3 regions of the Arthrobacter sp. Hor0625 genome follow, and region 1 is predicted to be linked to each of the others. Evidence: riboswitches for the same ligand, from Rfam matches in the RefSeq annotation. Region 1 holds a riboswitch; each other region holds the start of a gene.
The links. A riboswitch is a leader RNA that binds a small molecule or an ion and turns the genes downstream of it on or off. The one in region 1 is predicted to bind thiamine pyrophosphate.
Positions count from the first base shown of each region.

Region 2: another riboswitch for thiamine pyrophosphate. It lies ahead of thiO (glycine oxidase ThiO); the one in region 1 lies ahead of ACTWLI_RS07115 (ECF transporter S component).
Region 3: another riboswitch for thiamine pyrophosphate. It lies ahead of ACTWLI_RS12730 (bifunctional hydroxymethylpyrimidine kinase/phosphomethylpyrimidine kinase); the one in region 1 lies ahead of ACTWLI_RS07115 (ECF transporter S component).

Region 1 is NZ_CP199586.1:1,560,420-1,564,729, forward strand. It holds gene ACTWLI_RS07105 (heme-degrading domain-containing protein) at 1-263, opposite strand, end outside; gene ACTWLI_RS07110 (P-loop ATPase, Sll1717 family) at 522-2,081, shown strand; TPP riboswitch at 2,731-2,871, shown strand; gene ACTWLI_RS07115 (ECF transporter S component) at 2,940-3,572, shown strand; gene ACTWLI_RS07120 (ABC transporter ATP-binding protein) at 3,586-4,310, shown strand, end outside.
Region 2 is NZ_CP199586.1:2,293,842-2,298,151, reverse strand. It holds gene ACTWLI_RS10655 (thiazole synthase) at 1-657, opposite strand, end outside; gene thiS (sulfur carrier protein ThiS) at 663-899, opposite strand; gene thiO (glycine oxidase ThiO) at 896-2,128, opposite strand; TPP riboswitch at 2,119-2,238, opposite strand; gene thiE (thiamine phosphate synthase) at 2,265-2,963, shown strand; gene ACTWLI_RS10635 (ferritin-like fold-containing protein) at 2,982-3,716, opposite strand; gene ACTWLI_RS10630 (RNB domain-containing ribonuclease) at 3,757-4,310, shown strand, end outside.
Region 3 is NZ_CP199586.1:2,759,543-2,763,852, forward strand. It holds gene ACTWLI_RS12725 (Rne/Rng family ribonuclease) at 1-1,867, shown strand, start outside; TPP riboswitch at 2,033-2,130, shown strand; gene ACTWLI_RS12730 (bifunctional hydroxymethylpyrimidine kinase/phosphomethylpyrimidine kinase) at 2,121-3,752, shown strand; gene rplU (50S ribosomal protein L21) at 4,119-4,310, shown strand, end outside.

The sequences.
Region 1 (4,310 bases):
TCCAGCGCGGCGTGGAACAGGACCTGTTCGCCCTTGGTGATGTCGATGGCGATCGGGTGGGACCGCTGCCGGCCCAGCTCCACCAGGCGCAGGCCCAGGTCCAGGGCGTCGTCCTTGCTGAAGGACTGGAACTGCAGGTCCTCGATTTCGGCCAGGATGCGGCCGATCAGTGCGGCCAGTGCGCCGTGGGGTTGCGGATCGGCCGAGTCCGGGTCGTAGTCCGCGGCGGGCTCAGGGGTTACGGGCGCTGGGGTTTCGAGCAAGGCTTCAACCTCCGTCGGGAGAGCGCATGGTGTAGGCCGACTCTAGCAACCATGCCGCCCGGGCGCAGCGATTCGCGCGAGGTAGGGAAGCGGTGGGGGTGACCCTCTAGGCGTCAGGGCATGAGAGCGTCGGTAGAACGTCGCGCTGGTCATTTCGAGGTCGCGGGCAACCTGAGCAGCGGGTGGGCCGTTTCGGGTCCCTGGTGAGGACAAAGGCCGGGCTGACAAGTAGGATCAACGCGAACGAAAGGTCGATCATTGTCAATCGAGTCTTACCTGCAGAAGGCCGGCTTCGCCGGCGACCCTCTAGCCCACACGAATGCCGAGCAGGAGGAACGTCTCGGGGACTATTTCGTTCCACCGCCGTATTTCCAGAGCGTCCTAGGTGATCCCGCAACGCCGAAGTCCAATGTCGTCTTCGCTCCCCGTGGCGGAGGTAAGACTGCGCAGCGGCTGATGATTGAGCGGGAGGCAGTAGAGCCGGACGCCCGGTACCTGTGTCTCACCTACGACTCGTTCGCGTCGATCGTCGGCCGCGGTGGGGATCTCGCTGCCCACCAGGTGGAGCTATGCCGCATCGTTACGCTGGCGATCCTGTCCCATTTGGAGAACGACAGCGTCGACGCTTTCTTTCTGACCGATCATGACCGCCAGATTGTAAAGGTGGCTGCGCAACAGTTTGTCGGGGTGCTCGGGCTTGGGGAGTACAAGGACGCAGTAGATGCTGTGAAGACCCTCGGTGACAAAGCCGGAGAGTTTTGGAAAAAGTACGGTGGTCCCGTCGCCGCCGGCGTCGCCCTACTTATGAAGAAGGCGGGGCTGGACGATGTGAACATCTCGGTCAGTCTGGAGCAGCAAGCACAAGACTCCAAGGCCGCAAGTAGCTACTATTTCTTGTCGCAGCTGGTCGAGATCGCGAAGAAGCTCGGGTGGGACGCGGTCTACTTCTTGATCGACAAGGTGGATGAAACGCCGAGCACGACCAACAACGCGGAAGCGGCGGGCAAGCTGATTCTTGAACTGGTCACTGATCTGACCACGCTCGAAACCCCGGGCGCCGCATTCAAGTTCTTTTTGTGGGACCAGATGGAGGACTACCTGCGAACCAATGGCCTTCGAGGTGACCGCGTTGAAGTAGTTAATCTGGGCTGGACCGTGGACGAGCTTTCCGAGATGCTCAGCAGGCGACTAGCGGCTTTCTCAAATGGCAAGATCACCTCTTTCAACCAGCTCGTGGACAACGAAGCACCACTGGATGCTCACAAGGTGCTCGTGTACTTAAGTCACGGATCCCCCCGTGACATGATCCGAATGGCCCGATCGATAGTAAAAGAACACACGCGGATGCCGAACGAGGCTGCAGCGATATCCCCGTTCAATCTCGCAAGGGGAATCGTTGAATTTTCGAAAGAGAGCACTCTTGAGAAGTTCGGCCGCTTCCAAAGCGACTTTTCTCGAATCGCGAATTCAAGCTTTACTCTCACCGAGGCGGCGGGTGTTTTCAAAATAAGCACAACCGGAGTCACCAACAAGGTGAACGCATGGATTCCAACCGGGGCGGTGAAGCCGCTTGGCACACGTCCGAATCCAGGGGCTAAACCGTTGAACCTCTATGGCTTCGCGGATCTGAGAATTGTAATCGCATCCAGCTCCGACAGGATCGGCGACGTCCTGGCGACTCATGCCGTTGAATGTGCGAACTGCTTGAACATCATCTATGCCAACGAAGCGGAGTTGGACTGCCCTTACTGTGGTTCAAAGGTAGCCAGAGAAACGGCAAGAAGTCTTCTAGAGGTCTGCACGCTTAGTTCGTCATAGTTATGATGCCGCGATCTGGCCCTAAGGGCCGGACTTCATCTGGGCCCACTTCTCCATGGTCCCGGCGGGCCCCTTCTGGATTCGCTCGTGAGGCTCTGAACGTTGAGGTCTCGCCGCGCACGGACGGGTCCATGCCGATGTGTCTCATAACCTGCCTCGAATCTCTCGGCTTTCGAGACACATTCCGTGTGTGGCGTTTAGGGCACCTTCACCGGTCAAATTGCGGGCGGGTTATACGGGACCCTCTGAGCGTCGGCCCGGCAACGTCGCACGTCAGCACCGACGAGGCCCCTATGCCGATCGCCGGAGGCGGTAACGGAGAAGGACCAGGAAAATTGCAGTGACGATGGCTGCGGCGACTCCGCCCAGAAGATCTGACCAAAAAATGACAGGGAGTTTGGTTATCACGAACAGAAGTTGGGACAGTGCGCTCAAGCCGGCAATCCCAGCGCCCGCGACCAATAGCCTCGTCTTGCGATCCATGTGTTCCCCCAAGTTGTGGGCTGTTCGGCAGCCCGTTCGGAGTCAGCATAGCTAACGTCCATCTCACCCAAGCCGGGGATTGGAGCCCGTAAGCGGATCCGCAGGTCACCGGCCGCTCCGCGCGTGCCCTGCCGGGTGTAAACTGGGCCAGCCCACAACGGGCGATTTGATACGACAGGGGAGCGCCGCCGTCGGGCACCGGAAACAGTCCGGGGAACCGCGGGTGGGCGCTGAGAGTGCGGACAGCCGCAGACCCTCGAACCTGATCCGGTTAGTACCGGCGCAAGGGAGTCGAGTTCTCAGGGTGCCCGGCGCCCGTGGCGGAAGCCGCGGCGACGCCGGAAGCCCTCCCCTCCTGTACCTCAGGAGGATGGCATGACTGATATTTCTGCACAGCAGACACTCACCACCGGCAGGACCCACTGGCGTGTGGTCGATATTGTGGTGGCCGCGCTGATCGCCGTGGCCGGCGGCGTGATCTTCTGGGCCTGGTCCCAGGGCTCGAACCTGGTGTCCGTGCCGCTCAACGCGGTCTACCCCCCGCTGACCGGCCTGTACGCCGGCGGCTGGATGATCCCGGCGGCGCTGGGCATGCTCATCATCCGCAAACCCGGCGCGGCACTGTTCTGCGAGACCGTTGCCGCCACGGGCGAGCTGATCATGGGGTCGCAGTACGGCGCCTCGGTGCTCTTCTCCGGCTTCGTCCAGGGACTCGGAGCCGAGCTGGTGTTCGCGGCCTTCCTGTACAAGCGGTTCAACCTGCCGGTGTCGCTGCTGGCCGGCGCCGGCGCCGGGCTGTTCTGCGCCCTGAACGACTCCTTCCTGCCGTGGGGCTGGAACATCGCCTACGAGACCGGGGACAAGCTGGCCTACATCATCTTCTGCGCCATCTCCGGCGCCGTGATCGCCGGCGGCCTGTCCTGGCTGGCCACCCGCGGCCTGGCCAAGACCGGGGTGCTGGCCTCCTTCGCGTCGCGCAAAGCGGCGTCGGAACCGGTATTCTCCTAACCCCCGCGCACGGATGACAACACCTGAGGTCTGGCCCGCGGCGGTCAGTGCCCGCGGCTGGGGCTGGCGGCACGCCGGCCGGTCCCGGCCCGCGGTGAGCGGCCTGGACCTGGAGATCAGCCCCGGCGAGCGGGTCCTGCTGCTGGGCCTCTCCGGCGCGGGCAAATCCACCCTGCTGCACGCCCTGGCCGGCGTGCTCGGGGACAGCGGTGCTCCGGGGGTGGGGGACGCCGCCGACGCCGATGAGACCGGCGCGCTGCTGATCGACGGCGCCGCGCCCCGGGCGCAGCGCGGCCGGGCAGGCCTGATGCAACAGGACCCGGAAACCCAGGTGGTGCTCTCCCGGCTGGGCGACGACGTCGCGTTCGGCGCCGAAAACCTCGCGGTCCCCCCGGCGGAGATCTGGCGCCGGGTCGCGGAGGCGCTGGACGACGTCGGCCTGGCGGGCCTGCCGCTGGAACACCCGACGTCGGCGCTCTCCGGCGGGCAGAAGCAGCGGCTGGCGCTCGCCGGGATCCTGGCGATGCGGCCCGGGCTGCTGCTGCTGGACGAGCCCACCGCCAACCTTGACCCGGCCGGGGTCCTGGAGGTGCGCGACGCCGTCGGGCGCTGCCTGGACAAGACCGGGGCGACGCTGGTGGTGGTCGAGCACCGGGTGGCCGTCTGGAAGGACTTGGTCGACCGCATCGTGGTGCTGCAGCCCGGGTCCGCCACCGAGTCCGCGGTGCTGCTGGACGG
Region 2 (4,310 bases), 730 kb from region 1:
GGTGGCGAGCAGCACCGCGTCACAGCCGAGTTCCATGGCGAGTGCCGCGTCGGAGGCGGTGCCGATGCCGGCGTCGAGCACCACGGGCACCGACGCCCGCGCGACGATCAGTTCGATGTTGTGCGGGTTCAGGATGCCCAGTCCGGTGCCGATCGGGGCGCCGAGCGGCATTACGGCGGTGGCGCCGAGGTTTTCCAGCCGGAGGGCCAGCACCGGGTCGTCGTTGGTGTAGGCAAAGACCTTGAAGCCGCGGGCCACCAGCTGGTCGGTGGCCTCCACGAGTTCCAGGGCGTCGGGCAGCAGGGTGTGCTCGTCGGCGATGACCTCCAGTTTCACCCAGTCGGTCTCCAGCGCTTCCCGGGCCAGCTCCGCGGTCAGGACGGCGTCGCGGGCCGTGAAGCAGCCGGCGGTGTTCGGCAGCACCCGGATGCCGTGGTCGGCCAGCAGCTGGAACAGGGATCCGCTCTCGGCCGGGGAGTAGCGCCGCATGGCCACCGTGGTGAGTTCCGTCCCGGACGCCAGCAGCGCCGCGCCCAAGCCCTCCAGGCTCGGCGCACCGCCGGTGCCCATGATCAGCCGCGAGCCCAGTTCGACGCCGTCGATGGTGAGCGGATCCCGTGCCGGCTGCTGTGTGGTGGTGGGGGCAAGTCCTGCCATCGTGGTCATCCTCCCTGTACTGCGGTGACGAGTTCGACGTCGTCACCGTCGGCGAGTGCGGTGCTGTGCCACTGGCTGCGCGGCACGACCTCGGCGTTGCGGGCGACGGCGACGCCGAGCTTCCGGCCGTCGGTGGCGTGGCCGTCCTCGGCCAGGGTCCGGCCGGTGACGCCGCTGACCAGGGCGCTGACCGTGGCGCCGTCGGCGACGGCGTGCTGCGCTCCGTTGAGCCTGATGTTCATGCTGTCGTCCTGTCGTCGGTGGGGAGGCGGGAATCCTGGTGGTGTGCGGCGAAGCGGTCCGGGCGGAAGCCGGCCCAGCGCGGGTCCGGCTTGCCGTCCAGCAGCTGCCGGCACACCGCGGCGGCCGCCGGGGTGAGCAGGACGCCGTGCCGGAAGAAGCCGGTGGCGATGATCAGCCCGCCGGTCTCGTCCCCGCCGGGACCGGCCACGCGCCCCAGCAGCGGAGCGTTGTCCGGGGTCCCCGGCCGCGCCCGGGCGGTGGCCTCGAGCAGTTCCAGTTCGGCGACGGCGGGAAGCAGCTGCTGGGCGTCGCGCAGCAGCTGGTACACGCCGCCTGCGGACACGGCGCCGGCGTGGGCGGGGGCGTCCTCACGCTGGGTCGCGCCGATGACCACGGTGCCGTCCTCCCGCGGCACGAGGTAGACCGGGACCCCGCGGACCAGTCCCCGCACCGTGCACCGCAGCAGCGGCCGCAGCGCCGGGGGGACGCGGAGCCGGAGGATGTCCCCGTAGACCGGCCGCAGCGGCAGGGAGAGCCCCGGGGGCAGTCCCTGCAGATCCGCGGCTCCCAGGCCGTTGGCCACGATCGTTTCGGTGGCGCGGACCTGGCTGCCGTCCGCCAGGACGGCGCCGGCGACCCGGCCGTTGTCCCAGAAGAGCCCGGCGGCGCGGCGGCGAATGGCGGTGAAGTGGCGGTCCGCGGCCAGCAGGGACGCGGTCCGGGCCAGGAGCCGGCGCGGATCCACCTGGTGGTCGGCGGGAATCTCGAAGGCACAGGAGATCCCGGGGCTGAGCAGCGGCTCGCGTGCGCGTGCTTCGCGCACGCCCAGCGGCTCGACCGCCAGGCCGCAGGCCCGCTGCACCGCCCGCAGGTCGGCGAGCGCGCGGCGGTCCGCCGGGTCGGCGCCGACGGCGAGGGTCGGGGTCGGGAGGTAGCCGGTGCCGGCGGCTTCTCCGGTGCCGGCGGCATCGAGGGCGGAGGCGAACGAGGGCCAGAGCCGGGACGCTTCCAGCATGAGGGCCAGGAGCTCCTCTTCCTGGTAGTGCAGTTCGCTCACCGGGGCGAGCATGCCGGCGGCGGCCCAGCTGGCTCCGGTGCCGGGGGCGTCGTCGATAAGTGCGATGGTGCGGCCCGAACGGCGCGCCTCCCAGGCGATGCCGTGCCCCACCACTCCCCCGCCGATCACGGCGACGTCGTACTGCACAGCCGGTACGGCCGAGGTGTCCATGGATTCCTCCCTACGCCGGTACTAACCGGATCAGGTCAAGCGGTCGGCTCTGACGCCCTCTCAGCCCTGCCGCCCGTGGACGGCTTGTGCGGGCTCCCGCGGTATGCGCCCAGTTTAGAGGAACTAGGCTGGAACCATGAGCCAGGATGTCCACACCACCGCCCGCCTGTACCTGTGCACCGATGCCCGCAAGGACCGCGGTGACTTCGAGGACTTCGTCGACGCCGCCTTCGCCGGCGGGGTGGACATCATCCAGCTGAGGGACAAGTCGCTGGAGGCCGCCGAGGAACTGGAACTGCTGGAGGTTCTGCACTCCGTGGCCCAGCGCCACGGCCGGCTCTGGGCGGTCAACGACCGTGCGGACCTGGCGTCGCTGGCCGGGGCCCCGGTCTTCCACATTGGGCAGAAGGACATCCCCTTCGGCGCCGCCCGGGACTTCCTGGGCAAGTCCACCGTCATCGGGATGTCCACCCATACGCCGGAGCAGGTCGACGCGGCGATCGCCGCCGCCCCGGGCCGGAGCGGGCTGGACTATTTCTGTGTCGGACCGGTCTGGGCCACGCCCACCAAGCCGGGCAGGGCCGCCGTCGGCCTGGACCTAGTGCGGTACGCCGCCGACGCGATCGGCCGCGCCGAGGCCGCCGACGCCGGCAGGGTCGCCGGGGTGGTCCCCTGGTTCGCGATCGGCGGCATCGACCTGGGCAATGTTGAACAGGTCGTCGACGCCGGTGCGCGCCGGATCGTGGTCGTCCGGGCCATTACCGAGGCTGACGATCCGGCCGGCGCGGCTGCCGCGCTGCTCGCGGCACTGGACGCCGCGGCGCCCGGGCACTGACCGGCTTGGCCGGCGGAACTATCCGGCGAGCCCCAGTTCGGACATCCGGCGGGCGTGGGCGGCGGCCAGCTCGGCGGCGATCCCGGCGGACAGGGCGTGTCCGGGCCCGGTGGTCTGCCCCGGCCGGTCCGCGGCGGCCCCCTCAGCAGCCGCGGGCGGCAGGGCCGCGGCGTCCGCCATGCCGGTGAGGCCGGCGAGGAAGGCGTGTTCGGTACTGATCCGCTGCGCCTGGGTGAGGGCCTCTCCCAGCAGCCGCCGCGCCCACAGCGCCACCCGCGAGGCCAGGCGGGGATCGTCCGCGAGCGCGGCCTTCAGCCGGTCCCGCAGCACCGCCGTCGCGTCGCCCGGGGCCTGGACCTGCTCGATCAGCCCGGCGGTGTCAGCGTCGACGTAGCCGGAAACGGCCCGGCAAAAGTCGGCGGAGACGGTGTCGATCACGTAGGCCTTCATCAGCGACTCGTACCAGTCGGCGGGCCGGGTGCGCTCGTGGAAGTGGTCCACCGATGGCTGGAACGGCAGCATGGCGTCCTCCGGGTCGACGCCCATACCGGCGAGTTTGGCGCACACCAGTTCAAAGTGCCCGAACTCGACCACGGCCAGCCGGCCCAGCACGGCGCGGTCCTTCAGGGTCGGCGAATAGCGGGCGTCCGAGGAGAGCCGCTCGAAGGCCGACAGCTCCCCGTAGGCCATCGCGCCGAGCAGGTCGCGGAGGAAGCGGTGGTGGCGTGCAGGTCCGTCCGGGGAGGTGCTCATCCTTCAACATTAGCGGCGGAAATCGGGCTAACCTGATTCCGTGTCTCATCATCGCCTGACCCCTAACGTCCGCCGCCAGCAGAACCAGCTCGCCCAGGCCCTTAACGCGCTGCGAACCACGCTGGAACTGCCGGGCGAGTTCCCCGAGGACGCGCTCCGGGACGCGGAGGCGGCCGTGGCCGGCCATGAACTTCCCGAACTGGACCTGACGCACGTGGAGTTCGTGACCATCGACCCGGCGTCGTCGACCGACCTGGACCAGGCGTTGTTCATTGACCGCGCCGGCGACGGGTACCGGGTGCTGTACGCCATCGCCGACGTCCCGTCCTTCGTGGCTCCCGGCGGAGCGCTCGACGCCGAAACCCGGCGCCGCGGGCAGACCTTCTACACCCCGGACGGCCGTATCCCGCTGCACCCCGAGGTCATCAGCGAGGCGGCCGGCAGCCTGCTGGAAGGCCAGCTGTGCGCGGCCTTCGTCTGGGAGTTCGACCTGGACGCCGCCGCCGAGGTCTCCGCCGTCCAGGTACGCCGGGCCCGGGTCCGGAGCCGGGCCAAGCTCAGCTACCACGGGGTTCAGGCCGCGCTCGACGGCGG
Region 3 (4,310 bases), 1.2 Mb from region 1:
CAACCGGCTGCGGGCGCAATGGGAGGGAATCGAAGCCCAGTCCGCGTCGAGCAAGGTCCTCGCCCCGGAGCTGCTCTACGGCGAACCGGACCTGACCATCAAGGTGGTCCGGGATGTCTTCAACGAGGACTTCTCCAAGCTGATCGTCTCCGGCGAGGAGGCATGGGACACCATCGAGGCCTACGTCACCTACGTCGCCCCGGACCTGGTGGGCCGGCTCGAGAAGTGGACCAAGGACACGGACATCTTCGCTGCCTGGCGCATCGACGAGCAGATCCACAAGGCCCTGGACCGCAAGGTCTTCCTGCCCTCCGGCGGCTCGCTCGTGATTGACCGCACCGAGGCCATGACCGTCGTCGACGTCAACACCGGCAAGTTCACCGGCAGCGGCGGAAACCTTGAGGAAACGGTCACCAAGAACAACCTCGAAGCCGCCGAGGAAGTCGTCCGGCAGCTGCGGCTGCGCGACATCGGCGGCATTATCGTGATCGACTTCATCGACATGGTGCTCGAATCCAACCGCGACCTCGTGCTGCGCCGCCTGGTCGAATGCCTGGGCCGGGACCGGACCAAGCACCAGGTCGCCGAGGTGACCTCGCTCGGACTCGTGCAGATGACCCGCAAGCGGATGGGCACCGGCCTGCTGGAAGTCTTCGGCGAACAGTGCGAAGCCTGCGCCGGCCGGGGCGTCGTTACCCACGACGAGCCGGTGGAACACCGCCGCGCCAACACCGTCGCCGCCGAACACCACGTGCCGCGCACCGAGCACCAGCCGGCCGGCCGCAGTGAGCGCAAGCGCCGTCGGGGCAAGGGCGGCCAGGGCAGCGAGGCCGGGGCTCCCACGCCCGCAGCTGCGCACGCCGAACCGGATGAGGCGGAGCGCCACGCCAAGGCGGAGGCGACCCGTGCGGCGCTGGCCAACATCGCCGCCGCAGCGCACGCCGCGCACCTGCACGACGGCGAGGCAACGGCAGCGCCCGACGCCGAAACGCGGCAGGCGGCGCTCGACGCCGCCGTGGAGCTCGCCTCCACCGAGGAAGCGGCCGGCCGGCCGGCCGCGGTCCTGACCTTCGGCGGGGAGCAGGTAGCCCTGCCCTTCGTCGAGCACGCCCAGGAAAGCACGCAGCCTGCGCTGACCCTGGACCTGTTGACCGAAGCCTTCGCCAACCTGGGCGACGCCGAAACCGGCAAGCCCGCCGGGGCGGCTCCCGTCCAGGCGCAGGCTCCCGCCGCCGAGGCTGCCCCCACCCGGGCCGCCGAAGCCACGCCGGACGAGGAATCTGCGGCTGCACCGGCCGCCGCACCGTCCCGTGCCACCCGCGGCCGGGGCAGGGCCCGGGTCGCCCGGATCCAGCCGCCGAGCGTGCGTGCCCGCGAGGAGCAGGCAGCCGGCCAGGAACCGGTCCGGCAGGACCAGTCCAGGCAGGACCAGTCCCGGCAGGAGCGGGGACAGGCGCCGTCGCGTCAGGACCGCGGCCGCCAGGATCGGACGCGGGAACGCGCCCAGGAACCGGCCCGCCAGGACCGCGGCCGCCAGGACCGGACGCAGGAACGCGCCCAGGAACCGGCCCGCCAGGAACGCGCCCAGGCGCCGGCCCAGCAGGCGCCGGTCCGGCAGGCTCCGGCCCAGCCGTCCGTGGCGGCTGCGGACACCACCGCCCCGCGCCGGGTGCGCCGTAACCGCAGCGCCAGCCGCGCGCAGGGTGCCGCCAACGAAACCTCCGTGCAGCAGCGCGAAGCCACCCCGTCGGCTGCGGCCGGCTCGGTGCACGAGGCCAAGGCGCCGGAACCGAGCCAGGCAGCAGCCAAGCCGGCCGCCAGCGAACCCCTCATCCTCGGCGTCGGCGTCCCCGCCTCGGAACTGTAGGCGACCGGAAGCAGCAGGCACGAACCACCGCGGGCCCCGCCCGGATCCGACGCATGTCGTTGGATCCGGGCGGGGCCCGCTGGTTCGTTAACAGCGCTGTTCCGCCGGGCACACGGACCCGCCGCGGGACGCGGGATATCGGCCGGCGACGCGCGCTAGGCTGGGTGGACTGACACGGGGTGCCGCGCATCGAGCCGGCTGAGATTCAGACCCGTTGAACCTGTCCGGTTAGCACCGGCGAAGGGATGTCCAGATGACTGTATCCACCGCGCCCACTTCCACCCTGACCTCCGCCTTTCCAACCCCCGCACCGGCGGACCGGCGGGGAGGCGCCGCCACCGAAGCGCCGCAGGCCCGGCGGATCCCGAGGGTCCTGGCCATCGCCGGCTCCGATCCTTCCGGCGGCGCCGGCATCCAGGCGGACCTGAAGAGCATCGCCGCGCACGGCGGCTACGGAATGGCCGCCATAACCGCGCTGACCGCCCAGAACACCCGCGGCGTGCGCGCGGTGCACGTCCCGCCGGCGTCGTTCCTGACCTCCCAACTGGCGGCCATCAGCGAGGACATCACCATCGACGCCGTCAAGATCGGCATGCTGGGCGACGCCGCCGTGATCGAGGCCGTGCGCGGCTGGCTGGAGAAGGCCCGGCCCGCCGTCGTGGTCCTGGATCCGGTGATGGTGGCGACCAGCGGCGACCGGCTGCTGCAGGAATCGGCGGAAGCCGCCCTCCGCGCGCTGCTTCCCCTGGCGGACCTGATCACCCCCAACCTGGCCGAACTGGGCATGCTGCTCGGCGAACCGGCGGCCAGTGACTGGGCCGGTGCGCTGCAGCAGGGCAAACGGCTCGCAGCCGCCGCCGGGACGACGGTGCTGGTCAAGGGTGGCCACCTGGCGGGCAGCGCCGGGACCGACGACGGCGGTTGCCCGGATGCGCTGATCAACACCGGGGGAGTGCTTGGCCGGGAACAGGTGGTGGTGGAAGGCGAGCGGATCGCCACCGGGAACAGCCACGGCACGGGCTGCTCGCTGTCCTCGGCCCTCGCCACGGTGCAGGCCCGGACGGGCAACTGGGAGGCCGCACTGCGGGAGGTCAAACCCTGGCTGCTGGGAGCACTTCGGGAGGCCGGGCAACTGCAGGTCGGGGGCGGCAACGGACCCGTCCACCACTTCCACCACCTGCACCCCGCGTCCGGCGGGGACGGGGACGGGGGCCCGGAGGCCGCCGAGGGCGGCTTCGCGGCGGCGCTCGACCGGCACGCGGCCGACAGCCTGGCGGCCATCTACGGCCTCGACTTCATCCGGGGTCTTGCGGACGGGACCCTGCCCGAGCGCGAATTCACCTATTACCTCGGCCAGGACGCCCTGTACCTCAACGGCTACTCCCGGGTGCTGTCCCGTGCCGCCGCCCTTGCCCCCACCGAGGACGAGCAACTGTTCTGGGGGCGCTCGGCCCAGCAGTGCCTCGAGGTCGAATCCGAGCTGCACCGGACATGGCTGGCCGGCCGCGCCGCGGCAACGGCCGAACCGGGACCGGTCACCAAGGCCTACGTGGACCACCTGCACGCGGCCTCACTCGCCGGCAGCTACGCGGTACTGCTCGCGGCGGTGCTGCCGTGCTTCTGGCTGTACGCCGAAGTGGGAGCCACCCTGCACGAGGCCTTCCGGCGGGACTTCGCCACCGACCCCGGCGCCCATCCCTATGCCGCGTGGCTGCGCACCTACGCCGACGAGGCCTTCGCGGAATCGACGCGGCAGGCCATCCGCTTCACCGACGCGGCAGCCCGGCGGGCGTCGGCGGGGGACCGCATGGCCATGGCCGAAGCCTTCCGCCACTCTTGCCGCTACGAGAGGGAGTTCTTCGACGCGCCGAGGCTGCACGCCTAGGCGCCGCGGGACGTTCCGGCCGGTAAGATAATGGGGCGCGGTTCCGGAAGCTGTTGCGGCAGGACGGCACCGGCCCCTCGACGGGGGCGGTGTGGCGCCTGTCACGCACTCCATGCCGGGCCCGGCCTCGTTTGCGACCGAAGGCAAAATTAGCGTAGTCTAGACCTTCGGTGCTTACGCCAACACTTGGGCTATGTCCTTGAGGAAGTGTCCATCCGCCTACGGGCAGGACGCTTTCACGGAATGGCTCATGGATCCCCCCGGGGAATCCACCGGCGTTGAGGCACAGCGTGAGCCGGACCAGTCCTTGGTCCCAGGTTCCGCACGCAAATCTAGTAATAAACGTCGAGAGAAGTGAGTTCCCCAGTGGTGTACGCGATTGTCCGCGCAGGCGGCCGCCAAGAGAAGGTTTCCGTTGGAGACTTCGTTACCCTGAACCGCGTCCCCGGTGGAGCCGGCAGCACCATTGAGTTGCCCGCACTGCTCCTGGTAGACGGTGACAAGGTCACGTCTGCAGCCAAGGACCTGGCCAAGGTAACGGTTACGGCTGAGATCCTG